One region of the Kitasatospora sp. NPDC093102 genome, then DNA from elsewhere that is predicted to be linked to it. Evidence: riboswitches for the same ligand, from Rfam matches in the RefSeq annotation. Region 1 holds a riboswitch; the other holds the start of a gene.
The links. Region 1 has a riboswitch for cobalamin ahead of AB0O11_RS34055 (prenyltransferase/squalene oxidase repeat-containing protein). Riboswitches for the same ligand answer to the same signal wherever they lie in the genome.
Positions count from the first base shown of each region.

Region 2: it holds a riboswitch for cobalamin, as region 1 does, so the genes downstream of both, AB0O11_RS12760 (HoxN/HupN/NixA family nickel/cobalt transporter) here and AB0O11_RS34055 (prenyltransferase/squalene oxidase repeat-containing protein) in region 1, are expected to answer to the same signal.

Region 1 is NZ_JBFBFA010000048.1:23,972-31,013, reverse strand. Features, by position in the region: gene AB0O11_RS34065 (CbiQ family ECF transporter T component) at 1-1,070, opposite strand, end outside; gene AB0O11_RS34060 (hypothetical protein) at 1,075-2,136, opposite strand; gene AB0O11_RS34055 (prenyltransferase/squalene oxidase repeat-containing protein) at 2,184-4,982, opposite strand; cobalamin riboswitch at 5,087-5,231, opposite strand; cobalamin riboswitch at 5,309-5,385, shown strand; gene AB0O11_RS34050 (hypothetical protein) at 5,518-6,930, shown strand.
Region 2 is NZ_JBFBFA010000007.1:126,008-133,049, forward strand. Features, by position in the region: gene AB0O11_RS12745 (aminopeptidase P family protein) at 1-607, opposite strand, end outside; gene rpmG (50S ribosomal protein L33) at 1,022-1,186, shown strand; partial or broken gene AB0O11_RS12755 (cupin domain-containing protein) at 1,250-1,405, opposite strand; gene AB0O11_RS12760 (HoxN/HupN/NixA family nickel/cobalt transporter) at 1,437-2,552, opposite strand; cobalamin riboswitch at 2,583-2,796, opposite strand; gene AB0O11_RS12765 (metalloregulator ArsR/SmtB family transcription factor) at 2,878-3,261, shown strand; gene AB0O11_RS12770 (hypothetical protein) at 3,336-5,009, shown strand; gene AB0O11_RS12775 (AAA family ATPase) at 5,006-7,015, opposite strand.

The DNA of each region.
Region 1 (7,042 bases):
GGCCAGGCCAGCGGGTAGAGGGAAGGGTTGAGGTCGGTGGCGTCGTAGCCGACGGTGGCGAACAGCAGCACGGCGGCGGTCACACCGCACCCGGCCACGCCCCACTCGGCGGCCCGCCAGCGGTCCGGCCGGTAGGTGGTGCGCCGCACCCGCCGCCCGCCGAGCAGTAGGCCCGTCACGCAGAGCACGGCACCCGCGAGGAAGGCCGGCAGCCCGAGCACGGCGGGCGCCGTACCGTCCAGCAGCCCGTACACCCCGGCACACAGGCCGCACATGCCGAGCAGCATCAGCGCGCCGGTGAGCCGACGGGAGCGGCGCGAGGCGGTGCCGGAGCGGCCGTAGCCGCGCGAGTCCATGGCGGCCGCAAGGCTGAGCGAACGCTCCAGCGCGTCCTCCAGGACCGGCACCACGATGCTGCGCAGCGCGCGTACGCCCTTGCGCCGCCCGGCGCGCAACCGCCGTGCCCGGGCGACGCGTTGGACGCTCTGCACCAGCTGGGGCGCGACACTGAGCGACACCGTCACGGCGACGCCCAGCTCGTACAGGGCGCCGGGCAGGACCCGCAGCGCCCGCTTGGGGTTCGCGAGGGTGTTGGCGGCGCCGATGCAGCAGATCAGGCAGGCCAGCCGCAGCCCGTCGAAGGCCGCGGAGAGCGTGGCCTCCAGTGAGACCGGGCCACCGATCTCGATGCCCGCGTACCAGTCGGGGGTGGGGATGTGCGGCAGGGAGAAAAGCAGGTGGTCGTTCGGGGTGATGCCGGTCGCGAAGACGCACCGGAACACCACCCGGATCGCCACCACCGTCAGCGCCAGCCAGAGGTAGTAGGTGAAGCCGCGGGCCCACGGGGCCTCGGTGCGGCGGGCCGTCACCACATAGCCGAGCACGGCGAGGACGAGCAGGAGCAACAGCGGGTTGGTCGTGCGGCTGGCCGCCGTCGCCAGGGCGAGCGCCCACGCCCACCAGGCCAGCGGATGCAGGTTGCGTGCGCTGCGCCGACCACCCGCTCCCCGCCCGGGGGCGGTGGGCGGGCTGACGGGCAGGGCGGCGGCGTGTTTGTCGAGCGCGGTCACCGGATCACTCGGCCTGTCGCCGGCGGCGGCGCGCCGTGATCACGGTCGCCACGCCCAGGACCACGACGAGGACGGAACCCACCACCGCGGGGAGCATCGAACCTGAGTCGTGCGGGGCATCGGCCACCGGGTTGGCGTCCACCACCCCGCCGGGCACGGCGGGGGTGGCCGTCGGCGCGGCCACGGCGGGCTGCTCAGTCGGCTGGTCGCTCGCGGTGTCCGTCGGTGCCGCGGTGGGCGGCTCGACCGGAATCGGTGTGGCGGGCACCGGCGTCGGCTCGGGGTCGCCCGGCGGGGTGACGCCGTCCTCGGGGGTACCGGCCGTGCCGTTCCCCGGGGGCGTGACGGGCACGGGCGGACGGGCTCCGCCGGCCGGGGGTTTGGCGGGAGCCGGGGCACGCCCGGTGCCACCGGTAGTGCCGGAGCCGCCGGTGCTGCCGCCGGAACCGGTGCCGGAGCCACCATCACCGCTCGTACCGGTCGCCCCCGTGGAGCCGCCCGAACCACCGGAGCCGCCCGCGGTGCCCTGGCCCGGGTCGGCCGGCTGCCCACCGGGGCTGGAATTGTGCGCCCGAACGCTGTCCGGCGAGAACGTCGGACGCCCCTCGGTGCCCTCGATGTTGGTGCCGCCGAAGATCCACAGGTCGACGCTGCCGGGCTTCGGCTGGTAGAGCATCGCACCGAGCTGGCTGTAGGACCACTCGTTCTGGCCCGGATCGGCGTGCCAGTACGACCAGTACGCGGTGGCCGGGGGCGTCAGGACGCACTTCTCCTGGTCCGGGGTCGGGAACTGCTTGCCGCCCTGGAAACCGCTGTAGCCGATCCGGCAGATGAAGGCCGGACCGTCGTGGCCGGTGCCGGTGGTCTTCCAGCCCCCCTGGTTCAGCAGGGTGTACCCGGTGGTGGGCGTGGTGCCACAAGAGCGCAGCAGCGGTCCGCCCCACTTGCTGAAGTCCACGGCGAGTACGACCCCGGAGGTGGTCGTGCACTGGTCCATCGGCAACGGCGCCGCAGCGGCCGGGGCCGCGCCCACGGCGACGCCGCCGAACGCGAGCGCGGAGGTCAGCGCCGCCGCCCCGGACAGCCGGGCGAGCCGTTCACCGAGTCCCCGGCTCACCGGTGCCGCCCCGGGGCAGCCGCGATGCGGCGACGGGCGACGAGGACGGCCGCGGCACCGAGCGCGGTCAGCGCACCGGCGCCCGCCGTCAGCGCCAGTGTCTGGCTTCCGGTGCTGGCCAGGTTGCCTGAACCGGTCTGCCCCGGCACGCCGCCGGACGCAGCGCCACCGCCGGACGAGGGGGTGTCGGTGACCGGGATCGGCGCGGTCGTGGTGGGCGAGCCCGTCGGGGTGCCGGTGGGAGTACCCGTCGGGGTAGGCGTGCCGGTCGGGGTGGTGGTCGGCGTCCCGGTGGGCGTCGGCGTTCCGCCAAGGTTGCGGGAGAGCGTGCCGAAGGAGATCCCGGTGGCACCGCCCAGCACCTGCGTCGAGGCCCGGACGTCCGAACCCTGCTGCCCGCCGGAGGCGACGTTGAACCCGCCATCACCGTTCTGCTGGCCCGCGAGGAAGTCGAGCGCCTTGGCGATCTGTCCACCGTAGGGGGTGGCCTTGCGCAGCGTCATGCCCTGGACGGCCAGCGCGGCCGAGTTGGTGGAGTCGCCGGCCGCACCGGGGAAGCCGCCGTCGGGCAGCTGCCGCGAGGCGAGCCAGCCGAGCCCCTTGTCGACCGCCTGGGCGGCCTCGTCCCCGGGGACGAGGGCGAGGGCCATGACGGCCATGGCCGTGCTGTCCACATCAGAGTCGCCGGTGGCGGGGATCAGGCTCGGCCAGGAGCCGTCCGGGTGCTGGAGGCTCTTCAGGTAGGCGATCGCGGGGGCGGCGTTGGTCGCGTCCCCGGCCCGAAGCTGGGCCATGAGGGCGAGCGCCTGGGAGAAGACCGAGGTGGCGTAGGTGTAGTTGCCCGGGGCGTCGCAGCCGGTGCTCGCGTCGGCCTTGGTGCACACCATCGCGGCGAGGGCGGCGATCAGGTCGTGGCCGCCGAAGGCCCGCGGGTTGCGGCCGACGACCTCGGCGAGCAGCGCCTCCTTGCCGATGGACCCGCCGCCGGCGTACTCGGTGCCGATCGCGGTCCAGTCGTTGACGGTGCGCTCGCTCGCGTCCTTGCCCTGCTGGTCCAGGAAGTCGACGATCCTGCGCAGCGCGGCGTCGTCGGTTCCGGTCGCGGCGAGGGCGTAGGCCCCGTCGATGGTCAGGCCGAAGTCGGCGAAGGCCGGGAACCCCTCGTAGTAGTGACCGTTGATCAGACGGGACGGGTCGGTGAGGTAGGCGCTCCCCTTGGCCGCGTCGGGCTTCCTCCCCTCGGGCGGGGCCGGCGTGGTCGTGGCGCCGGCCGGATCGTGCCGGACGCTGGTGAGATCGGTGCCGGTCAGGGCCAGGATGGCCTGCTCGGTGGCGGCGGTGTCCGGGTCAGTGGTCGACTCGTCGGGGCCGAAGCCTCCGTCCTTGCCCTGGCGGGCGGCGAGCCAGGCGGTGGCGGCGGCCCGGCGAGAGCCCTGGCCGGTTGCCTTGAACGCCTGGGCGGCGCTTGCGGTGCTGGTGGTGTCGCCGGGGGCGCCGACGTACGGCAAGAGGGAGCCGTCGGGCTGCTGGCTCGCCGCGAGCTGGTCGGCGGCCTTCTTGGCGGCTGCTTCGTACCCGGGGGCCGTGCGCAGGGCGAGGACCGCGAGGCCGGTGGTGAGCGGGTCGGATTCGCAGTGGTCACCGGCGACGATCATCGATCCGGCCATGCCGCCGTCGGCGCACTGGAGCGCCGTGAAGCGGGCAAGCGCCGGGACGGGCGGTGCGACGCCGGCGCGCTGGAGGGCGATGACGCCGAGGGACTGGACCCAGGGCGAGGCCGCACCGAGGAAGTCCCCGGCGGCGGTGCACTTGCCGTTCTCCCCCGCTGCGGTGCACACGTGCTCGGTGAGCACGGCAACCAGGTCCCGGCCGCCGAAGGCACGGGGGTCGCGACCTGTGCTCTCGGCGACGAGGGCCAGCAGGGCGGCAGCCCTCGTGTCGGGCGTGCCGGTCGGACCGTCGGGGTACAGGAACGCGTCGGTGTGATCCGCGAGGAAGCCGATGACCTTTCGCAGCGCCGGGTCCTGCGTCCCGGCGGCGGCGAGCACGATGGCGGTGAGGGCGGTCCGGGGGTAGTCCGGCCCGGGGGCGGCCCAGTTCTCCATGTGATCGCCGCCGACGAGCTGACGCGCCAGCCAGGCCGCGGCGGCCGCCGGATCACCCGTGGCGGACGGGGATCCGGTCGGACTCGCGGTCACCGAGGGCGACGCGGACGGTGAGGCGCCGCTGTTTTTGGCGCGGACGGAGTCCGGAGTGAAGCTCGGCGCCCCGCTGGTGCCGCCGATGTCCGTGCCGCCGTAGACCCAGGCCTCCACCTCGCCGGGCTTGGGCTTCTGCGTGCCGGCCCCGAACCGGCTGTAGGACCAGGTCTGTTGGCCGGGCTCGGCAATCCAGTACGACCAGTACGCGGTGGCCTGCGGTGTGTTGACGCACGGCTCCTCGGCCGGTGTCGGGTACTGGACGCCGCCGTTGAAGGTCCCTGTCCCGAGCCGGCAGATGAAGGCGGGTCCGTCGTGTTCGGTTCCGGTCGTGGTGAAGCCGGCATTGTGCAGCAGGTTCATGCCCGTCGTGGGGTGGGCGTCGCAGCCCCGGGCGACACCGCCGCCCCAGTGCGTGAAGTCGACGGCGACGATCGCACCCGTCGTTGCCGTGCACTGCTCGATCGGGTCGGCTGCCGCGGTTCCGGGGTGTCCGAGCAGGACCGTGCCGCAGGCGGCGACCGCGACGGTGCCGGCGATCACCAGGGAGGCGAGGTCCCGGTTTCTGTGACGTGTGCGATTGCTGCTGACCCTCACGACGACTCCCTGGTCGGTCGACACGGGAGGCAACGGCGCAGCCCACGGCACCCCGGGGAGGGGGCCGCCAAGACTGCGTCGTAGTCCGCGACGACGCAAGTGCTCTGTGAACAGACCCCCGGTCCAGGCATTCCGGCTCACCCACCCTCAGGTGGGTCCACGGTTGCGGGTCAGCGCCGGAGTTGGACCGGCTTCCCCTGAATGCCGAGGGCAAAAAATCGGTTCATCAGACCACAGCGGCCGATGAGGAGTCAACGGGTCGTCAGGTCGATCACATCACCTCGTCGGACGACGGAACCTGCGGTAGCGTCCGCTGTGGCCGAGTGGGGGAACCCGGTGCGAATCCGGGGCTGACGCGCAGCGGTGTGGGGTGGCGATCGCGCCGTCCCGAGCCCGAATGCCCGCCCGACCGTGCACCACGGCGAAAGCCGGCCCACGCGATCCGGGCGGCGACCGCTCCGGCAGTCGCGCGTTCCGAGTGGACGCAGGAATTCCGGGGCAGGGTCGGCGCCCGCCACCCCAAGGAGCCTGTCCCGTGCCCCTCCTCACCCCATCCCGTGCTGCCACGGCGACCACCGTCGCGCTGGCGGCCGGTGCCCTGTTGCTCTCTGCCCTCCCCGCCCACGCGACCGCCACCCCGGCCCAGATAGCCACCTCCAAGAGCACCGGCGTCACGTACCTGAAGTCTCTCCAGGCCGCCGACGGCAGCTACGTCACCGGCGGCGGGCTCTCCAACGAGTGGGCCTTCAGCGCGCTCGCCGCCGCTGGAACGGCCGCCGCCGACGTCACTCCCGGCGGGGACACCACCAAGAACGCCCGCCTGGTGTACCGTAACCAGCTCGCCGCCCCCGGCTGGCCCAGCGCCTCGCCCGTGGCCACGGACTACGAGCGCGGCATCCTCAACGCCTACGCCGCGGGCATCGACCCCGCCCGCGTCGGCCCCGGCCGCAATCTCCTTGCCGACCTCGCCGCCTACTGGCAGAGCGCCGAGCCCGGCTACTACGGCCCGTCCGCCAACTTCAACGGCACGGTCTTCGGCCTGCTCGCCCTCGCCGGCGCCAAGAGCCAGGCCGGCACCCAGCGCTCCCCGCAGAAGCTCATCGACGCCTCCGTCACCGCGGTGCGCGCCAACCAGCACAACGACGGCGGCTGGAACTACAGCAAGGCCGCGGGCGACCCGACGGCGCTCGCCCAGGGCAGCGACATCGACATGACCGGCGCTGCCATGGCCTCCCTGTGCGCAGGCGGCGTGCCCGCCACCGACCCGGCGATCATCGCCGCCAAGAACTTCCTCAAGGGCAAGCTCGCCGCCTCCGGCGCCTTCAACGCCATGTTCGGGGTCAACACCGACTCCAACGGCTGGGCCGTGTCCGGCCTCAACGCCTGCGGCATCAACCCCCAGGGCACCGACTTCACCAGCGGCACCGGCAAGACCCCGGTCGACTTCCTCATCGCCCAGCAGTTCAAGCCCGGCGGCGGCTTCAAGTACCTGCCCACCGACACCAGCCCGTCGCCCTACGCCTCCGTTGACGGCCTGCGCGCCGTCGCCGGCGCCGGGTTCACCGCCACCGCGCCCACCCCGACCACCGTGGGCGAGCCCACCTGGGCCGCCACCACCGACTTCACCGCCGGCACGGCCGCCCGCCTCTCCCTGGTCGTCGACGACGGCACCAACGCGCTCAAGGTCTGCGCCGTCACCCTCACCCCCACCGGCACCACCACGACCCTCGGCGACGTCCTCGACGCGGCGGGCACCGCCACCCCGAGCGGCTGCGTCACCTCCGTCACCCCGTCCACCGGCGGCGGCACCATCACCGCGCTCAACGGCACGGCCAACGGCGGCTCCTCCACTTGGAAGGTCAGCCTGGACGGTGCCACCGCCACCGCCGCCACCCGGGCCACCACCGTCCACCTCGGCGACACCGTCTCGCTGCGCTACGGCAGCTGACCGCACGACGCCGGAGGGGGCGCCGACCCCTCGCTCCGGCGGGAACGATCCACGACGGCCCGGCGGCAGATCCGCCGCCGGGCCACCGGAGACAGGGGGACGGATGGCGATG
Region 2 (7,042 bases), on a different contig from region 1:
CGGAGTGGGTGCCGGTGCCGACCGAGACCGGGAAGGCCGCCCGGTCGGCGCCGTGGTCGATCATCCGGCGCTCCAGCTCCATCGCCAGGTGCCGCTCGGTGCGGCCGACCAGGATCGACTCCAGCAGCTCGCCGAGCGCCTGGTCGGCGATCTCGGCGGCGATCCGCAGGTCGGCGATCTCGCGCTCGTCCTTGATCACCCGCAGCCGCTCGACCGTCTGCCCGAGGTCCACCAGCCGGGCCCCCTCGGAGCGGCCCCCCACCGCCCGGTGCCGGGTGACGGTCAGGTCGTGCTCCTCCACCGCCAGGCCCGACACCCCGGCCCGCGCGGCGGCGGCCGCGGCGGCCAGCGCGGTGTCCGAGCCGGCCGCCACCGGCATCCGGGTGATGTCCGGAGCGATCAGGTGCTCCCCGGAGTCGTCCGGCGGCAGGTCGTCCGGCAGCGCGAGCAGCGCCCGTTCCCTGGTCAGCAGCAGGCTCGCCCCGCAGGGCGCGCAGCCCGTCAGGTACCGCACGTTCGCCGCACGGGTGATCAGCGCCGCGTCGGCCCCGGCCGCACTGCAGTGCTCCCTCACCCGCTCCCGCCGCCCCGCGTACGCATCCGCCATGCGTCGAGCCTACGAACCCCCGGCCCGAACCGCCCGCCGAGCACCCCCGACAGAACCCCCGGTGCCCCTTGCGCGCCCCCTGCGCGACCGCGCCGTCACTACCGGACACGCGCCGTGGCCCCCGCTCCCCCGCGCGCCGCACCCCGAGCCTCGGCGGTGCCCACCCCTCACCGCCCGCTACCGTTCGTCACCACTCGTTCACCACTCGTCCGGGTCGAACGGGCCCCGCGGCGGTGCGGGATCGTGCTGCCGAAGCCGGGCCGGCAGCCGGTGGGCGGACATGGACGCTTCCTGGCGTCCGGGAATGGGCAGGGCCGGGCTCGCGTTGGAATGCACGAAAATGGCTTCCATTTCGGTGTACGGTCCCGGCCCGACGCACGAGACCCGGCACCCCGGACCCCAGGAGGACGCCCGATGGCCCGCAGCGAACTGCGCCCGGTGATCAAGCTCCGCTCCACCGCCGGCACCGGCTTCACGTACGTGACCCGCAAGAACCGCCGCAACGACCCGGACCGGATGGTCCTGCGCAAGTACGACCCGGCGGCCGGCCGGCACGTCGACTTCCGTGAGGAGCGCTGACCCCGCACACACGAACGGCGCCTCCCCGAGCCCGGGGAGGCGCCGTTCCGTCCGCTCGACGGCTCAGCGCGGCGGCGGGACGGAGACCACCATGGTCAGCCGCAGCACCCGCTCCCCCGTATTGCGGTAGACGTGCGCGTACGAGGCGTCGAAGGAGACCGTGCCGCCGGCCGGCACCGGATGGTCCGCACCGTCGTGGACCAGGGTCAGCTCGCCGTCGCGGGCACGCTGCTGCTCGCGGCCGCCTGAGTCACGAGTTCTCGGGCGTCCAGCGCTGCTCGACCCGGGCGAGCTTCCAGTACCCGATCGCGATCGCCCAGACCACCACGAACAGCCCGGCGATGGCGTAGCCGACGTTGTCCAGCGAGATGTCCGCGATGAACCCGGAGACCGGGTCGGTCAGATCGAGCTTCTCGTGCAGCACCCCGACCAGCTCGATGGTGCCGATGATGAAGGCCACCGCGATCGACAGACCAGTGATGGTCAGGTTGTAGTACACCTTCCGGACCGGGTTGGCGAAGGCCCACTGGTACGCGAAGTTCATGAACGTCCCGTCCAGGGTGTCGAACAGGCTCATCCCGGCCGCGAACAGCAGCGGCAGGCAGACGATCGCGTACCAGGGCAGGCCGGAGGCCGCACCCGAGCCGGCCATCACCATCAGGGTGACCTCGGTCGCGGTGTCGAAGCCCAGGCCCAGCACCATGCCCACCGGGAACATCTGCCCCGGCCGGGTGATCGAACGGGTCGCTCGGTTCAGCACCCGGGCCATGAAGCCGCGCGAGTCGAGGTGCGCCTCCAGCTCCTCCTCGTCGAACCGCCCGGCCCGCATCGCCCGGAACACCTTGAGGATGCCGAGCAGCGCCGCCAGGTTGAGCGCGCCGATCAGGTAGAGGAACGCGCCGGAGGCCGTCGTGCCGACCATCCCGAGCCACTTGTGGGTGGTCGACTCGTCGTCCATCAGCGTGTTCGCCAACTGCGCGCCGCCCGCCACCAGGGCGGCCATCAGCACCACCATCGAGGAGTGCCCGAGGGCGAACCAGAAGCCCACCGAGACCGGCCGCTTGCCGTCCGCCATCAGCTTGCGGGTGGTGTTGTCGATCACCGCGATGTGGTCGGCGTCGAAGGCGTGCCGCATGCCGAGGGTGTACGCGGTGATGCCCAGGCCCACCCCGAAGACCTGGGTGCCGACCGCGTACTTCTCGGGTGCGACCAGGAAGATCAGCGTTCCGAAGGCCACCACGTGCATGGCCAGGATCACCGTCATCAACCCGGCCGTACGGACGGTGTCCTCGCGCCGCCATCTGAAGGCGGGCAGGACGGAAGGGGCCGTCTTCGCCCCGGCGGCAACGGTTTCGGGCAGGGTCATCTGCAGATCACGCTCCAGCACCTCGTGGAAAACCTCGTGAGATGCCGTGGCCGGTCTCCTGGCTTACGGGACGCCCGTACCCGCCTTCCCAGGCGCGCGAGGCGCCCAGTGGCTCCGTGGGTACGGCCGACGTTCCTCCGCAGGCGGAGGAACGACCCGATCACAGTGGCGAGGGCCGCTCCGGGCTGGGACCCCTGAGGGTCCGTCACCGGTCTTCCCGAGCACCACGGCGGGCTACACCGTAGGGGCCGGGCCCGACCCGTGCAAGGCTGCGCACCTGCGCAGGTGTCCAGGATCACAGGGATCCGCCTGCAAGAATGTCCGCATGCATCTCGTACCGGCCGACCGCGCGGGCCACCGCACCATCGACGGGCACCGGGTCTGCGAGGCCATCGCCGCGATCGGCGACCCCGCGCACGTCCGGTCCTGGGCCGAGCGGTTCTCCCTGCTCGCCGACCCCGGGCGGCTCGCCCTGCTGCTGGCCCTCCACCGGGCCGGCCCGCTCGCCGTCACCGACCTCGCGGTCGCCACCGGCATGCGCGACCCCGCCGTCTCCCAGGCCCTGCGGCTGCTCCGCACGGCCGGCGTGGTCACCGGCGACCGAGACGGACGAGTGGTGCGCTACCGGCTCGTGGACGACGCCATGCGCCCCCTCCTGGACGAGTGCGCCGCCGCCGAGCACCACGAACCCAGCGCGGCCGCGGGCTGACTCCCCCTCGGGCCGGCCGATTCCCGGGAAGGGCGCGGCGCGCCGGAGGCCGCCCCTGCCAGTACGATCATGGTGTGCCGTCCCACCCCCACGCCTGGCCCGCCGACCGCTGGAACACCGACCCGGTCAAGGCCCGCGTGCTGGCGGTCGCCCGCACCCTCACCTCCGCCACCCGGGTCCTGGACGTCCTCTCCCTGCTGGGCCCGCACGGCATCGACCTCTACTTCACCGTCAACCCCGGTTCCGCCTTCGCCGACCGCGCCCTGGACGAGTACCTCCACGGCCTGCCCGGCTTCACCGTGCTGGACTGGGAGGACGCCGTCCGCCGCCACTTCGACCTGGCCGTCGCCTGCGCCGTCCACTCCTCCATGCACCGCCTGGACGCCCGCCTCGTCGTCCTCCCGCACGGCGCCGGCTACAACCGCCTGGTCACCGAGTCCACCGGCGACACGATCAGCGCCGCCGGCCTGTCCCGCAACGAACTCACCCACCGCGGACGGGTGTTCGTGGACGTCCTCGGCCTCTCCCACCCCGAACAGCTGGACCGGCTGCGGATCTCCTGCCCCGAGGCGCTCGACGTCGCCAAGGTGGTCGGCGACCCGTGCTTCGACCGGATGCTCGGCAGCCGGCGCTCCCGCGACGGCTACCGCGCCGCGCTCGGCGCCACCGGCGACCGACGGCTCGTCGTCGTCAGCTCCACCTGGAGCGAGCACTCGTTATTCGGCAGCCGTCCCGACCTGCCCCAGCGGCTGGTCCGCCAACTGCCCGCCGACGAGTACACGGTGGCCGTCGTCCTGCACCCCAACGTGTGGAGCCGCCACGACCCCGAGGCGCTGCTCGACGACGCCCGCCGGATGGGCCTGCGCCTGATCCCGCCCCACCAGGGCTGGCAGGCCGCACTCGTCGCCGCCGACTGCGTGATCGGCGACCACGGCTCGGTCACCGTCTACGGCGCCGCCCTGGACCACCGCACCGTGCTCGTCGCCACCGGCGCCGCCGAACTCGACCCGCGCTCCCCCAGCTACGCCTTCGGCCAGGCCGCACCCGTCCTCGACCCGGACGGGGACCTCGCCGCCCAACTCGAACTGGTCCTGGCCCAGGACCCGGCCGACCTGAGCGGCATCACCGGCCGATCGCTCGCCCACCGCGGCGAGTCCGCCCGGCTGCTGCGCCCGCTGCTCTACTCCTTCCTGGAAGGACTGGACGAACCCCGGGACGAACCGGCCCTCCTGCCCTACCCCAAGCCCGTCCCATGCCCCGCGGCCACCGAGGGGCCCACCGCGTACGACGTCGAGGGCACGAGCAAGGGCACGGACGTCAGCCTCCGGCGCTACCCCTTCGACCCGAACGACCACACCCCGCGCGGCTTCCACGCCCTGACCGACGAACACCCGGGCGACGCCCTGCGCTACACCGCCGAGGTCCTCGCCCGCACCGAGGTGCACGCCGAACGCCCCGCCACCCGCTGGCTCGCCGACACCGTCGCCGAACTCCCCGGCCTCGCCGTCGCGGTGGCCGCCCTCGGCCCGGCCCGCCATCTGCTCCGGCTGCGCACCGGCCTGCTGTTGGAGGCCCGCGCCGAACGGGAGTGGGGCTGCCCCGACCCCGGCATCGACCCGCTGCTGCTCGGCTCCGCCGTGGCCTGCTGGCTCGCCGACGGCGGTGACCCGGCCGGCCTGCCCGAGCACGGGCTCACCGTCCGCACCGGACGGCACCACACCCGGGTGTCCTTCCGGACGGGGCCCTAAGCCGACAGCTGCCGCAGCCGCTCGCGGCTGTGCTCGGCCAGCCCCTCGTCGTCCAGCTCCTCGGCGAGGGCGAGGAGCAGGGTGTGCGCCTGCGCCTCCTTCGCGTACTGGCTCCGCCTCTCGGCCTGCCGGGCACAGTCCTCTGCGTGGGCGACGGCGAGGTCCAGCTGCCCGAGCGCCCGGTGGGCGCGGGCGCGGACCAGCGGCAGTTTCATCAGCATGTCGTCGTCCCCGGTGGCCACGGCCCGCCCGGTGGCCCCGGTCAGCACGGTCAGCGCCTCCTCGGCGCGCCCGTCGGCGATCAGCGCCTGCGCCAGGTTGTAGCTCTGGACGATCTCGCCGTGGTCGTCGCCCCGGTTCTCCGCCAGGGCCAGCGTGAACCGCTCCACCGCGTCGCCCGGGCGGCCGTCGGCCAGGCAGAGCAGGCCGTCGGTCTCGTAGAGCACCCCGATCACCTGACGGTCGGTCACCAGCGGCACCTGCTCCGTGGCGAGCGCCAGCTGCTCGGCGGCGAGCCGGTACTCCTTGCGCTCGTGGTGGGCGCGGGCGAGCTGGTTGCGCATCCGGACCACGGCGTCCGGCCGGTTGTCCCACTGGGCCGACTCGATGCCGAGCCGGTGGGTCGCGATCCAGTCCTGGTAGAGCTTCCGGCCGTGGTAGAGCAGCCAGAGCGACTCGCAGAGCCGCCACACCTCGCCGTGCCACCCCTGTGCAGCCGCTTCCTCCACCACCGCACGGAAGTTGGCGCGCTCGGCGTACAACCACTCCAGGGCCGCGGTCCCGGAGGGGAAGCCGGGCAGGTCGTCGCCGCTCCGGTCCTGCAGACGGAGGCGCCTCCTGGCCATCGCGCGGTCGGCGACCGACGCCCGGCCCCGGTAGTACGCGACGACACCGGCGAGGAGTCCCCCGCGGTCGGACAGCTCCCGTGTCCGACCGTAGGCGTGCAGCCGCACCACGTCGTGGGCCCGGAAGCGGTTCTCGCGGTCGTCGTCGTCCACCACCTCGTCCAGCAGGTGAACGCCACGCAGCTCCTTGATCGCCCGCTCGGCCCGCTCGACACCGACCGCACGTGCCAGTTCGGCGGACACGAAGGGGCCGGGGTGCACGCCGATCAGGTGGTAGAGCGCCCGCCCCTGTGCCGACAGCCGCTCGTAGACCAGGTCGTACGTCGCGCCGAGATCGTTCTCCTCGTCCTCCAGCACCGCCAACCCGCCCTCCCGGCCGTGGAGTTCGGCCACCACCCGGCCGACCGGCAGGCTGTCCCGGTCCAGCAGCTGGCTCCCTACCGCGTTCAGCGCGAGCGGCAGCCCGCCGCACAGCTCGACCAGTTCCGCCAGTTCCCCGTCGGTGCCCCGCCCGGAGCCCACCCAGCCGCGCACCAGTTCGGCGCCCGCCGTCGCGCTCAGCGGCCCGAGCCGGCGCACCTCGGCGCCGTCCGTCCGCAGCGCGGGCAACCGCCGCCGGCTCGCGACCACCACCAGCCCGCTGAACGGGAGCAGTGCGCGCACCTCCGCGGCGTGCTCGACGTTGTCCAGGAAGAACAGGCACCGGCGCTCGGCGGTGGCGGTGCGGAAGGCCGTGAACCGCTCGGCCTCCACCGCCGGCGGCTCGGTGCCGAGGGCCCGGAGGAAGCCGGCCAGCAACTCGGGGAGGTCCACCCCGCCCTGGTGCCGGTAGGCCTCCAGGTCGGCGTAGAGGTCCCCGCCCGGGAAGTGCTCCCGATGGTCCTCGGTGAACTTGGCGATCAGCTCGGTCTTCCCGACCCCACCGAGGCCGGTGAACACCACGACCCCGAGTCCGCCCTCCCCGACCCGGCCCAAGGCCTCGGTGAGCGCGGCGAGTTCCGGCTCCCGGTTGACGAAGGGACCGTGCGGAGGCCGGATCTGATGCGGCCTCGGCAGCGGCTCCCGATCGTGGAAGTGCACCGATCCGATGTCCCGGGCCTGCACCACATGGCCGCCCACCGTGGCACCTGACACGGTGTTGGCCACCTCGTGCCGTTCCATCCGCCTGCTCCCTCCGGCCGGTCGGCC